3 regions of the Tardiphaga sp. vice154 genome follow, and region 2 is predicted to be linked to each of the others. Evidence: predicted binding sites of a transcription regulator. Region 2 holds the regulator's gene; each other region holds the start of a gene.
What was found. The regulator LexA, encoded in region 2, represses DNA repair genes until DNA is damaged. The targets are predictions, from matches to a motif close to TGTTCNNNNTGTGTTCNG.

Region 1 (4,171 bases), 2.4 Mb from region 2:
GCCGCTGCACGGCCATGGCGGCGCTGCGGTGTTTCGCGTGCTGCCGCAGGACATGAATTTCGGCTCGCTCTACGACATGTTCGCCGTCACCTTCAAGGAGCAGTGGGTGATCCAGCGCTTCCTCCCGGAAGTGAAGCACGGCGACAAGCGCATCATCCTGATCGACGGCGAATTCGCCGGTGCCGTGAACCGCGTGCCGGCCGAAGATGATCTGCGCTCCAACATGGTGCGCGGCGGGGCGGCGAAAGAGACCGAGCTGTCGCCGCGCGAGCGCGAGATCTGCGAGCGCGTGGGACCCGCACTACGCGAGCGCGGTCTGCTGTTCGTCGGCATCGACGTGATCGATGGCCACCTCACCGAGATCAATGTCACGTCACCGACCGGCATCCGCGCCATCGCCAAGCTCGGCGGCCCGAACGTCGCGGCGAAGTTCTGGGACGTCGTGGAAGCGAAGCGTCGCTGAGTAGATCGCCGCCTCCCCCCCCTTCAAAAGGGGAGGGTGAAGAAGCAGCGTCATCGCAACGCCGATAAACGTGAATATGCGGGTACGCACGGAATCGGGAGCCGGTGGTCGTCCCGTCGCGGCGCACGCCGCGCCGCCTCAGGCGGCGTGAGGCTGGCAGGGTCGGCTGGCGCGCTGGCCGGAGCCGGGCTGGTGGATCCGGAACGTGCCGCGGCCGGCGTTCTTGGCGGCGTAGAGCGCGGCATCGGCCATCGCGAATAGCTGCGTCGGCGTGCAGTCGTCGACCATTGCGACGCCGACCGAGGCGCCGAGCTGCAGCGGGCGACCGCGAAACAGCACCGGGCGTTCCATCTCCGCGACGATCGCCGCGGCGATCTGCGATATATCTGCAAGAGAAAGCTGCGTTCCGAGCATGACGGCGAATTCGTCGCCACCGATCCGCGCCACGAGGTCAGCGCCGGCGCAGATGTCGCCGATGCGCTCAGCCGCCTCGCGCAGGCACTCGTCGCCGGCGGCGTGGCCGCAACTGTCGTTGACCGACTTGAACTCGTCGAGGTCGATCAAGAGCAGCGCACCGAATGGCTTGGTCGCCCGGATGGCGCCCAGTTCGGCCAGTTTCGCCTGAAACCGGCTGCGGTTCGCCAGCCCGGTCATGGCGTCGAACTCGGCGAGGTAGCGGTTGCGGTCCGCCATGATCTTCTCTTCGGTGATGTCCTGCTTCATGCCGAAGATCCGCACCGCGACGCCATCGACGCATTCCACCGTGGCGGTGATCCGGATCCAGCGCCGGTTGCCGCGGGGGGTGACGATCTCGGTCTCCAGGCTGAAGCCAGTGCGGTCCTCGATCGCCTGGTTGCGCGCCTGGCTCAGCGCGCGCAGCGACTCCTCCGGATAGCATTGCAGCGTCACGGCGCGGTCGAGCGGCGTGCCGCGCTCCTGGTCGAAGAGATCGTAGACGACGTCGGTCCAGACCAGCGATTCATCGGCCAGCGTGCATTCCCAGACCCCGATCCGGGCCGCCTTGGAGGAACGATCGAAGATCTTCTGGCTGTGCGCGAGCGAGGCGGCTTGCTCGGCAATCAACGCGTTCTGCGCCGCCAATTGCTCCCGCAGGGAAGCAATCAGCTCGGCGTCACCGGCGGTATCCGAAGGCCTGGGCAATGGATCGGACATTTCAGTAGGGCTTCAGGGAGGTGCTATTGTCCGGCGAGCGTCGCATGGCCGCTTTAACAAAATCTTTACAAAATGATCGCGCGACTCCGCGCCGCACCAATCTCTGAACGTTCACTCAACGTTCTTGCCAACCCGCAACCTTCGGTTACTATTGCCTTGGCTGGGGAGCTTGAGATGGTACAGCGCGTATCTACCGTCGCATTCGAGGGCATCGAGGCCCGCGCCGTCGACGTTCAGGTCCAGGTCGTGCCCGGCCTGCCAAATTTCCTGATCGTCGGGCTGCCGGACAAGGCAGTGTCGGAAGCGCGCGAGCGGGTGCGGGCGGCGCTGGTCGCCTCCGGGCTGGCGCTGCCGGCGCGGCGCATCATCGTCAATCTGGCGCCGGCGGATCTGCCGAAGGAGGGCAGCCATTACGACCTGCCGATCGCGCTCGGGCTGATGGGCGTGATCGGCGCGATTCCGGCCGACGCCCTGGCCGGCTTCACGGTGCTCGGCGAACTCGGCCTCGACGGGTCGATCGCGCCGGTCGCGGGCGTACTGCCGGCGGCGATCGGCGCCAATGCGCGCGACGAGGGCCTGATCTGCCCGGCCGCCTGCGGCGCCGAGGCGGCGTGGGCGAGCCCCGATATCGAGATCATCGCGGCCTCCTCGCTGATCCAGCTCGCCAACCATTTCAAGGGCACCCAGGTGCTGTCACGGCCACAGCCGAAAATGTATGAGCGCGAAACCGCGCTACTCGACCTGCGCGATATCAAGGGCCAGGAGAGCGCCAAGCGCGCGCTGGAAATTGCCGCGGCAGGCGGCCATCATTTGCTGATGGCCGGCTCGCCCGGCGCCGGCAAGTCGATGCTGGCGGCGCGATTGCCGTCGATCCTGCCGCCACTGTCGCCGACCGAATTGCTGGAAGTATCGATGATCGCCTCGGTGGCCGGCGAGATCAAGGACGGCGCGCTGACCGCGCGGCGGCCATTCCGCGCGCCGCACCACTCTGCGAGCATGGCCGCGCTGACCGGCGGCGGCATGCGCGCCCGGCCCGGCGAAATCTCGCTGGCGCATCACGGCGTCCTGTTTCTCGACGAACTGCCGGAATTCGATCCGCGCGTGCTGGATTCGCTGCGCGCGCCGATGGAGAATGGCGAGGTCGCGGTGTCGCGCGCCAACCACCGCGTCACCTATCCCGCGCGCTTCATGCTGGTCGCGGCGATGAATCCGTGCCGCTGCGGCCACGCCTTCGAGCCGGGCTACGCCTGCCACCGCGGCCGCATCGAGCGTTGCACCGGAGACTATCAATCGCGCATTTCCGGGCCCTTGATGGACCGCATCGATCTGCGCATCGAGGTGCCGGCCGTGACCGCCGCCGACCTGATCCTGCCGCCGCCGGCCGAAGGCTCCGCCGAAGTGGCCGCCCGCGTCAAAGCCGCGCGCGATATCCAGGCGGCGCGCTATGCCGCGGCGGGGCTGAGGAACATCCGCACCAATGCGACGGCACCGGCCGCGGTGCTGGAAGCGGTGGCGCAGCCGGATGCGGCGGGGCTGGCGCTGCTGCGCGATGCCGCCGTCACCATGAAACTGTCTGCGCGCGGCTATCATCGCGTGCTGCGCGTCGCCCGCACGCTCGCCGATCTCGACGGCGCCGACATGATCGGCCGGCTGCATCTCGCCGAATCGCTGTCGTACCGCGCGCTCGCCGACGATTCCCGCCGCGCGGCGTAACGCCGGAACACGCGACCTGTGGAATGCACCACCGCTTGCGAGGGCAACCCGATCGAGGTTGAGGCGGAGTTACCGTCAACTCGATGGTAACGAGTTTCCTTTACGCTTCGCTCACCATAGCCCGCATTTCCGGGGCCAAGGGCGAGTGCCGCGTCATGTTGCGTTTGAAGATTCTGGCTTCCACCCTTCCGCTGCTGCTGGCCGCGGTTTTTGCGCGCAGCGATTTCGCGGCCTCGCATCCCTGTATCGCCACCGCCGAAGGCTCGGTGCAGCTGGCGACCGTGCCGTGGCAGGCGGCAAGCTACGTCGCCTTCACCGACGATCCCGGCCAGGCGACCGTGCGGGTGCAGATCGTCGACAGCGCCGACGCCGCAGACTTTGCCATGGTCGATGATATCGACAGCGCGGATGCGGGCGCCTGCGCCGTCACCGCCGCGACGCGCTTCATCGCGATTTCCCCGGCCATCGCCGCAACCGCGACCGCGCCGGTGATCTATCTGTCCGGCGACGGCGACGCCGACTACCGGATCTTCGTGCAGTCCCGCAGCTTCACGCCGCGCGATGCCGCGGCCCTGATCGTCGCCGCCCGTGCCGGCCACGGCCGGATGGCGCAGGCCGCGCTGTAGCCCGTTAGCCAATCGCTAACCACCCTGTCATCGGTTGGTAGCGGCGGCTGCGCTCCGCAAGCACTTGGCAAGGTCATCCGCCCATTGTCCCCAAGTCCGTGCGCCGTGTCCCGCGTGCGCGCGGAGGCCGGCCCATCGATGCCGGCAGGTGGGGTGGATCGGTGACAGGACGGGTTTTTCGGATCAAGGCTCGGTG
Region 2 (4,171 bases):
TGGTCGATCGCCGCGCCATCACCTTTCGCACGTTGGCGGTGGCGGCGATGATCGTGCTGGTCGCGATGCCGGAAGCCTTGGTGCATCCGAGCTTCCAGATGTCGTTTGCCGCGACATTGGGACTGGTGGCGCTGGTGCAGGGCGGCGTGCCGGTCCTCTTGGCATCGCCGGACCATTCCGCAACGGCGCGCGCCGCGCTCTGGGGCGGTCGCGAGATCATCCTGCTGACGCTGGCGTCGCTGGTCGCCGGCCTCGCCACCACGCCCTATGCGGCGTTTCATTTTCACCGCGTGACGCCGTATGGCGTTTTCGCCAATCTGCTGGCGATGCCGGTGGTCTCCGTGCTGGTGATGCCGGCCGGACTGCTCGGGCTGGCCGCGATGCCGTTCGGTTTCGACGGCGTGTTCTGGCGGCTGATGGATGTCGGCATCCAATGGATGATCGTGGTGACGCAATGGGTCGCGGCCTTGCCGGGAGCCATCGGACGGGTCGCCGCGTTCGGGCAGGGGCCGCTGATCGCCGCGACGCTGGGGATCATCCTGCTCGGGCTGCTGCGCACGCCGCTGCGCTGGATCGGCGCCGGTGTGCTGGCGCTATCGATTGCCGCGGTGCTCACGGTCAAGATGCCGGACGTGTTGATATCAAATGACGGCCACCACGTCGCGGTTCGCGGCCGCGATGGACGGCTGCAATGGATGCGCAGCACCAAGGATACGTTTTTGCAGAAAGAGTGGCTCGGGGCCGACGCCGATCCGCGGCTGCCGAATGAGGCGTCGCTCGGCCACGGCGTGGCATGCGATGTCGCGGGATGCGTCGCGGCGCTGGCCGATGGGGCTCTGGTTGCGCTGGCGCTGCAGCCCGACGCTTTTGCCGATGACTGCGCGCAAGCGGTGCTGATCGTCACGTCAAATCAGCCGCCGGCCAATTGCGCCGCAAAGGTGATCGATGCGGAAACCCTGCGGGCCAGCGGCGCACTGATTTTGCGCCGAAGCGGCGACGGATTTGCAACCACCGCCGTCCGGCCGAAAGGCGTCAACCGGCCGTGGTCGGGCGCAGTGCCTGATGCCGCCGAACCATCAAGCGCTGCAGGACGGGGCAACCGCCCGGTCGATGCGACGCCGGCCGAAGCCGACGTGCAGGCCGATGATTCCGCTGCTCAGTAGCGGCGATAGATCCCGACCAGCTTGCCCTGGATGCGAACCCGGTTCGGCGGCAGGATGCGGACTTCGTAGGCGTCGTTAGCGGGCTCCAGCGCGATCGAGGCGCCGCGGCGGCGGAAGCGCTTCAAGGTGGCTTCCTCCTCGTCGATCAGCGCGACCACGATGTCGCCGGTATCGGCGCTCTCGTTTTTCTGGATCAGCGCCATGTCGCCATCGAGGATGCCGGCGTCCTGCATCGAGTCACCGCGCACTTCCAGCGCGTAGTGCTCGCCGGTGCCGAGCATGTCGGGGGGTACGCTGATGGTGTGGCTGCGGGTCTGCAGCGCCTCGATCGGCGTACCCGCGGCGATGCGGCCCATCACCGGGACGGCCACCGAGCGGCGGCTGTCTTCCTCGTAATCGCCGTTGCCGTTGTTGTTGCCATTGCCGGTCGACAAGGGTCGCACCTTGCCGAGCGTGCCTTCGATGACGCTGGGCGTGAAGCCACGGCGGCCGGTGGCAGGTGCTGCGGCGCCGCCGAGTTCGGGCAGCTTGATGACTTCGATGGCGCGCGCCCGGTTCGGCAGCCGGCGGATGAAGCCGCGCTCTTCAAGCGCCGTGATGAGGCGGTGGATACCGGATTTGGAGCGCAGGTCGAGCGCGTCCTTCATCTCGTCGAAGGACGGCGGCACGCCGGCTTCCTTGAGCCTTTGGTCGATGAATTTCAGAAGTTCATACTGTTTGCGCGTGAGCATCTGGAGCCATCCTTGGTTGACGGGATCAGCCGCCGCATCATCATCGTCGGTTTCAGGACCGGGCAAAGCCACGACATCTCGAAACAAATCATGAACGAACACTATCTGTTCCATATGTGTTCCGCAACGCTTAAATTCCGGTCAACAAAACCGCAAGAGGGCTCAGATCGGCAATCGCACAAACTCGCAAAGCGAACCCTTGGGCGCCGCCACAGCGAACGGCCGACGGATCAGAAGTCCTTGCGCGGCAGCGAGATTTCCCAACAAGGAGGAGTCCTGCCTGGATACCGCCGTCGCGATCACGCTACCGTCGTCGCCCGGCGTCAGCACCGCGCGCAGATAATCTTCGCGCTGATCATTGGCGGCAAGATCGCGACCGACCCGACCCGATTCGATGGCATGGGCGACCTGCGCGCGGCCGGACAGCGCGCGAATCAACGGCACCATGAACAGGAAGGCGCAGACATAGGACGACACCGGATTGCCGGGCAGGCCGATCACCCGCATCGCGCCGCGCCGTCCGTTCATCATCGGCTTGCCCGGCCGCATCGCGATCTTCCAGAACGCCATCTCGACGCCGGCGGCCTCCAGCGAGGGCTTGACCAGATCGTGGTCGCCGACCGAGGCGCCACCGGTAGTGACGAGGATATCGGCGCCTGCGTCGATCGCACGCTGGATCGCCGAGGCGGTCGATTCCAGCGTGTCGGCGGCGATGCCGAGATCGATCACCTCGGCGCCTTCGGCGCGCGCCAGGGCGCGAAGCGCAAAGCCGTTGGACAGGACGATCTGGCCGGGGCCGGGGATGGCGCCGGGCAGCACCAGTTCGTCGCCGGTGGCGAGTACGGCGATCACCGGGCGGCGGCGCACCGGCAGTTCGGGGTGGTTCATGCCGGCGGCGAGCGACAGATCGCGATCGGTGAGGCGCTGCCCGGCGCGCAGCAGAACGTCGCCTTCAGCGAAATCGATGCCGGCCGCGCGGATGTGCTTCGCCACGGTGGCGGCTTCGTTGATGAGGACGACGGCGCCGTCGCGCGAAGTGTCTTCCTGGATCACGATGGCGTCGGCACCGTCCGGCACGACGCCGCCGGTGAAGATGCGCAGCGCCTCGCCGGCGGCCAGCGCGCGCTCGAACGGCCGGCCGGCGGCGACCTCACCGATCACCGTGAGCCGCGCGCCCATCACGGCATCGGCGGCGCGCACCGCATAGCCGTCCATCGCCGACATCGGCTGCGGCGGCTGCGTCCGATTGGAGGCGATGTCGCGCGCCAGCACGCGGTGGTACGCCGCCTCCAGCGGCACCATTTCCTCGGGCAGGGCGTCGGCGCCCGCGAGAATGGCAGCCATCGCGTCGGCAACCGGCATCAGGGCCATCAGTCAATCTCCAGGCGTCGTGATCAATCGGCGTCGTTGTCGGTGACCAGATAATGGCCCGACTTGCCACCCTTCTTTTCGACGAGATGAAGGCCTTCGATGCGGACGCCGCGCTCGACGGCCTTGATCATGTCGTAGATCGTGAGGCACGCGATCGAAACCGCGGTCAGAGCTTCCATCTCGACGCCGGTGTTGCCCGAGACCTTCACGGACGCGCGGACCCGGCAGCCCGGCAACTTCTTGTCCGGCGTGATATCGAGCGTGACCTTCGACAGCATCAGGGGATGGCACAGCGGGATCAGGTCGGAGGTGCGCTTGGCCGCCATGATGCCGGCGATCCGAGCGGTGCCGAGCACGTCGCCCTTCTTGGCGTTGCCGGAGACGATCAGTTCCAGCGTCGCCTTGCTCATGATCACCAGGCCTTCGGCGACGGCGAGACGCTCCGTTGCCGGCTTGTCGGAGACATCGACCATGCGCGCCTCGCCGGCGGAATCGATGTGGGTGAGGGCGGGGGCGTCGCTCGCGGTGCGCCTCGATTTCTTGCCGGCCATGACTTTGGATCCTGTCTTTGCAAAACGGACTTGCGCGCCGCTGCTCTTTCTTCCCCTCTCCCCTTGTGGGAGAGGGTGGCCGCGCGATAGCGCGGGCGGGTGAGGGGGCGTGTGTTGCACTCCGCAGCTCCCCCTCATCCGACGCCGACTTCGTCGGCGCCACCTTCTCCCACAAGGGGAGAAGGGAAGAAAGCAAGGATGCGACTCACGCCGCGCGTTTCAGCAGCGCCTTGGTCGCGGCCGTAACATCTGCCTGCCGCATCAGGCTTTCGCCGACCAGGAAGGTGGAGATGCCCACGCGCTCGAGGCGGGCGAGGTCGGCGGCTTCAAAAATGCCGCTCTCGCCGACCATCAG
Region 3 (4,171 bases), 540 kb from region 2:
CCGCCGGCGCGGCCGTCCAGCATCGTCAGCGTCGAGTTGAAGCCCTGCAGCACGATCTCGGTCGAGTACTTCTCGACGCCCTGCGGATCGGTCCACTTCCGGGTCTGCAGCGCGCCTTCGATATACACCTTGGCGCCCTTCTTGAGATACTGCTCGGCGACCTTGGCGAGACCCTCGCTGAAGATCACCACGCGGTGCCACTCGGTCTTTTCCTTGCGTTCGCCGCTCGCCTTGTCGCGCCAGGTGTCGGACGTAGCGATGGTGAGATTGACGACCGGGTTGCCGTTCTGCATCCGGCGCACTTCCGGGTCCTTGCCCAGATTACCGACCAGAATCACCTTGTTTACGCTGCCCGCCATACCGCTCTCCTGAACTCACACTGAAATTGCTGTTGCGCTATCGCGCCAGCCACAAGGCCGGTCCGCAACCGCTGCGGCATCATCCTATACGGTCCGGCATCCCGACAGGTCGCCGATCCCCGACTTATCCCCGGCGATCGGCGCCACTATGTTCTATTTTTGTTCTTAAGCCAAGGCCGTACTATCAAAACGCCCGGCTTGACTTATGGATATTCGCGCACCGCAGCGACTTCTGACATTTCGGACAGCAGTATTGACGTAACACCTCACTGCAGTGCGAAGAAAAATGCGAAATAGTTCATTAACTTAGAAGCCGCGCCATTTCCGCGGCGACTGTGGCTTTGCGGTGACGGACAGCGCTGCAACTCTAAGGTACAAAGTTCGCGATGGAGTCGAATACGGCGCTCGCGCCTTGGGGATCGCTTCGGGGGAACGAAGCGACATGAACAGGAGAATTTGAAATGAAAAAACTTTTCCTCGCCACCGTCGCACTGGCTGCCTTGGGCACAGCGACTTCTGCTTCCGCCGCCGACCTCGCCCGGCGGACCTATACCAAAGCGCCGCCGATGATCGCCGCGGTCTATGACTGGTCGGGTTTCTACATCGGCGGTAACGGCGGCTACGGCTCGGCCAGCAAGTGCTGGGATTTCATCCCGTCGACCGTTGCGGGCGTTCCGACCGGCGCGGCTAACGTCGGCGAAGGCTGTCACGACGCCGACGGCGGCACCGCGGGCGGCCAGATCGGCTACCGTTGGCAGAACGCTTCCTGGGTCTACGGCCTGGAAGCCCAGGGCAACTGGGCTGACTTCAAGGGCAGAAATGTCAGCACCCCGTTCCCGCTGATCGCGAACCGCTCCAAGATCGATGCCTTCGGGCTGTTCACCGGTCAGATCGGCTATGCCTGGAACAACACGCTGCTGTACGTGAAGGGCGGCGCCGCCGTGGTCAATGAGGAGTACTCCTCGGTCAACGCCGCAACGGGATTGCTGTTGGCGACGGCCAGCAGCAACACCCGCTGGGGCGGCGTGATCGGCGTCGGGCTGGAATATGGCTTCACCCCGAACTGGTCGTTCGCGGTGGCCTATGACCACATCTTCCTCGATGGCCGCGATGCCCGCTTCACCACCCCGGCTGGCGTCTTCTACGCCAACGACCGGATCAGCGGCGATGTCGATCTTGTCACCGCCCGCATCAACTACCGCTGGGGCGGCCCCGCCGTCGGCCGCTACTGAGCCAACCGCAGTTTCGATACGAAGGCCGGCTCTCGAGCCGGCCTTTCTGTTTGCGGGGACGCGGTCGTCCTGCCCACCCCTGCAACCCGATCGCCAACAATCCGTTGATGATTTTCGCCGGGCACTGGAAATCTCCCCTCGTTCTTCCTATGTTCCGAAGTCAGTCAATTGGCGTTTGATCCCGGCATGCCCGGCGATACCAGCCCGGATTCGGCGCGCCTGATGCGCCGGGGATTTGTCATGGACGAGATCATCAAGGCCAAGCGGCAGCCGGTCGGCTCGGCGCTGCGCAACATTACCATCCGCGGCGCGCGCGAGCACAATCTGAAGAACGTCGATCTCGAGATCCCGCGCGACAAGCTGGTGGTGTTCACCGGCCTGTCCGGCTCCGGCAAGTCCTCGCTGGCTTTTGACACGATCTATGCCGAGGGCCAGCGCCGCTACGTCGAATCGCTGTCTGCCTATGCCCGCCAGTTCCTGGAAATGATGCAGAAGCCGGACGTCGACCAGATCGACGGCCTGTCGCCCGCCATTTCCATCGAGCAGAAGACCACCTCGAAAAATCCGCGCTCGACGGTCGGCACCGTCACCGAGATCTACGACTATATGCGCCTGCTCTGGGCGCGGGTCGGCGTGCCCTACTCGCCGGCCACCGGCCTGCCGATCGAGAGCCAGACCGTGTCGATGATGGTCGACCGTGTGCTGGCGCTGCCGGAAGGCACACGGCTCTATCTGCTGGCGCCGGTGGTGCGCGGCCGCAAGGGCGAATATCGCAAGGAGATGGCGGAATACCTCAAGAAGGGATTCCAGCGCATCAAGATCGACGGCAGCTTTCATGAACTGGCCGAGGCCCCGGTGCTCGACAAGAAATTTCCGCACGACATCGACGTCGTCGTCGATCGGATCGTGGTGCGCCCGGATATCGGCCAGCGCCTCGCCGAGAGCTTCGAGACCGCGCTGAAACTGGCCGAAGGTCTGGCCGTGATCGAATATGCCGACGCGCCGCCGTCCGCGCCTGTCGAAGACAACAAGAAGGCCGACAAGAAGGTCGCCAAGATCCACGACAAGACCGGCGCCGAGCGCATCCTGTTTTCGGAGAAATTCGCCTGCCCCGTCTCGGGCTTCACCATCCCCGAGATCGAACCGCGGCTGTTCTCGTTCAACAACCCCTACGGCGCCTGCCCGAAATGCGGCGGCCTCGGCGTCGAGCAGACCATCGATGCCGAGCTGGTGATCCCCGACAAGGACCTGACGCTACGCAAGGGCGCGATCGCGCCATGGGCGAAGTCATCGTCGCCCTATTACATCCAGACCCTGACGGCGCTCGGCAAGTTCTACAAGTTCACGCTCGACACCAAGTGGAAAGATCTGCCGAAGAAGACGCAGAACGCCATCCTGCATGGTTCCGGCGACGACGAGATCAAGTTCTCCTACGAGGACGGCGTGCGCGCCTACGACACCAAGAAGCCGTTCGAGGGCGTCGTCACCAATATCGATCGCCGCTTCCGCGAGACCGAAAGCGAATGGGCGCGCGAAGAGCTCGGCAAGTATTTTTCCGACGTGCCGTGCGACGCCTGCTCGGGCTACCGGCTGAAGCCGGAGGCGCTCTCCGTCAAGATCGGCGGCAAGCATGTCGGCGAGATCTCGGAAATGTCGGTGCGCAAGGCCGGCGAATGGTTCGCCACCGTACCCACCATGCTCAACAAGCAGCAGAACGAGATCGCGCTGCGCATCCTGAAGGAGATCCGCGAGCGCCTTTCCTTCCTGCTCGACGTCGGCCTCAACTATCTGACACTGGCGCGCGCCTCCGGCACGCTGTCGGGCGGCGAAAGCCAGCGCATTCGCCTCGCGTCGCAGATCGGCTCCGGCCTCACCGGCGTGCTCTACGTGCTGGATGAGCCCTCGATCGGCCTGCACCAGCGCGACAATGCGCGGCTGCTCGATACGCTGCGCCGGCTGCGCGACCTCGGCAACACCGTGATCGTGGTCGAGCATGACGAGGACGCCGTGCTCGCCGCCGACTACGTCGTCGACGTCGGCCCGGGCGCCGGCACGCATGGCGGCCATATCGTGGCGCAGGGCACGCCGAAGCAGGTGATGGCCAATCCGAATTCGCTGACCGGAAAATATCTCACCGGCGAGATGTCGGTGCCGGTGCCGGTGCGCCGGCCGCCGAACCATCGCCGCACCATCAAGGTGATCAACGCCCGCGGCAACAATCTGAAGAACGTCTCGGCGGAGATCCCGCTGGGGCTGTTCACCGCCGTCACCGGCGTCTCCGGCGGCGGCAAGTCGACGCTGCTGATCGACACGCTCTACAAGGCGATCGCGCGAAAACTCAACAATGCCAGCGAGGGCGCCGCCCCGCACGACCGCATCGAGGGGCTCGAGCACATCGACAAGATCATCGAGATCGACCAGTCGCCGATCGGCCGCACGCCGCGCTCCAACCCCGCGACCTATACCGGCGCCTTCACGCCGATCCGCGAATGGTTCGCCGGCCTGCCGGAATCCAAGGCGCGCGGCTACGAGGCCGGTCGCTTCTCGTTCAACGTCAAGGGCGGCCGCTGCGAGGCCTGC

Region 1: a site for LexA is predicted at 1,745-1,762, ahead of FIU28_RS01550 (YifB family Mg chelatase-like AAA ATPase). Genes of this name have one in related genera too.
Region 3: a site for LexA is predicted at 1,731-1,748, ahead of uvrA (excinuclease ABC subunit UvrA). Genes of this name have one in related genera too.

The regions. Positions count from the first base shown of each region.
Region 1 is NZ_CP041399.1:346,456-350,626, reverse strand. It holds gene gshB (glutathione synthase) at 1-463, shown strand, start outside; gene FIU28_RS01555 (sensor domain-containing diguanylate cyclase) at 602-1,636, opposite strand; gene FIU28_RS01550 (YifB family Mg chelatase-like AAA ATPase) at 1,811-3,349, shown strand; gene FIU28_RS01545 (hypothetical protein) at 3,505-3,975, shown strand; gene FIU28_RS01540 (ATP-binding protein) at 4,137-4,171, shown strand, end outside.
Region 2 is NZ_CP041399.1:2,731,362-2,735,532, forward strand. It holds gene FIU28_RS12755 (ComEC/Rec2 family competence protein) at 1-1,163, shown strand, start outside; gene lexA (transcriptional repressor LexA) at 1,157-1,894, opposite strand; gene FIU28_RS12765 (molybdopterin molybdotransferase MoeA) at 2,057-3,265, opposite strand; gene moaC (cyclic pyranopterin monophosphate synthase MoaC) at 3,289-3,816, opposite strand; gene trpC (indole-3-glycerol phosphate synthase TrpC) at 4,022-4,171, opposite strand, start outside.
Region 3 is NZ_CP041399.1:3,273,247-3,277,417, forward strand. It holds gene FIU28_RS15255 (single-stranded DNA-binding protein) at 1-359, opposite strand, end outside; gene FIU28_RS15260 (outer membrane protein) at 821-1,591, shown strand; gene uvrA (excinuclease ABC subunit UvrA) at 1,832-4,171, shown strand, end outside.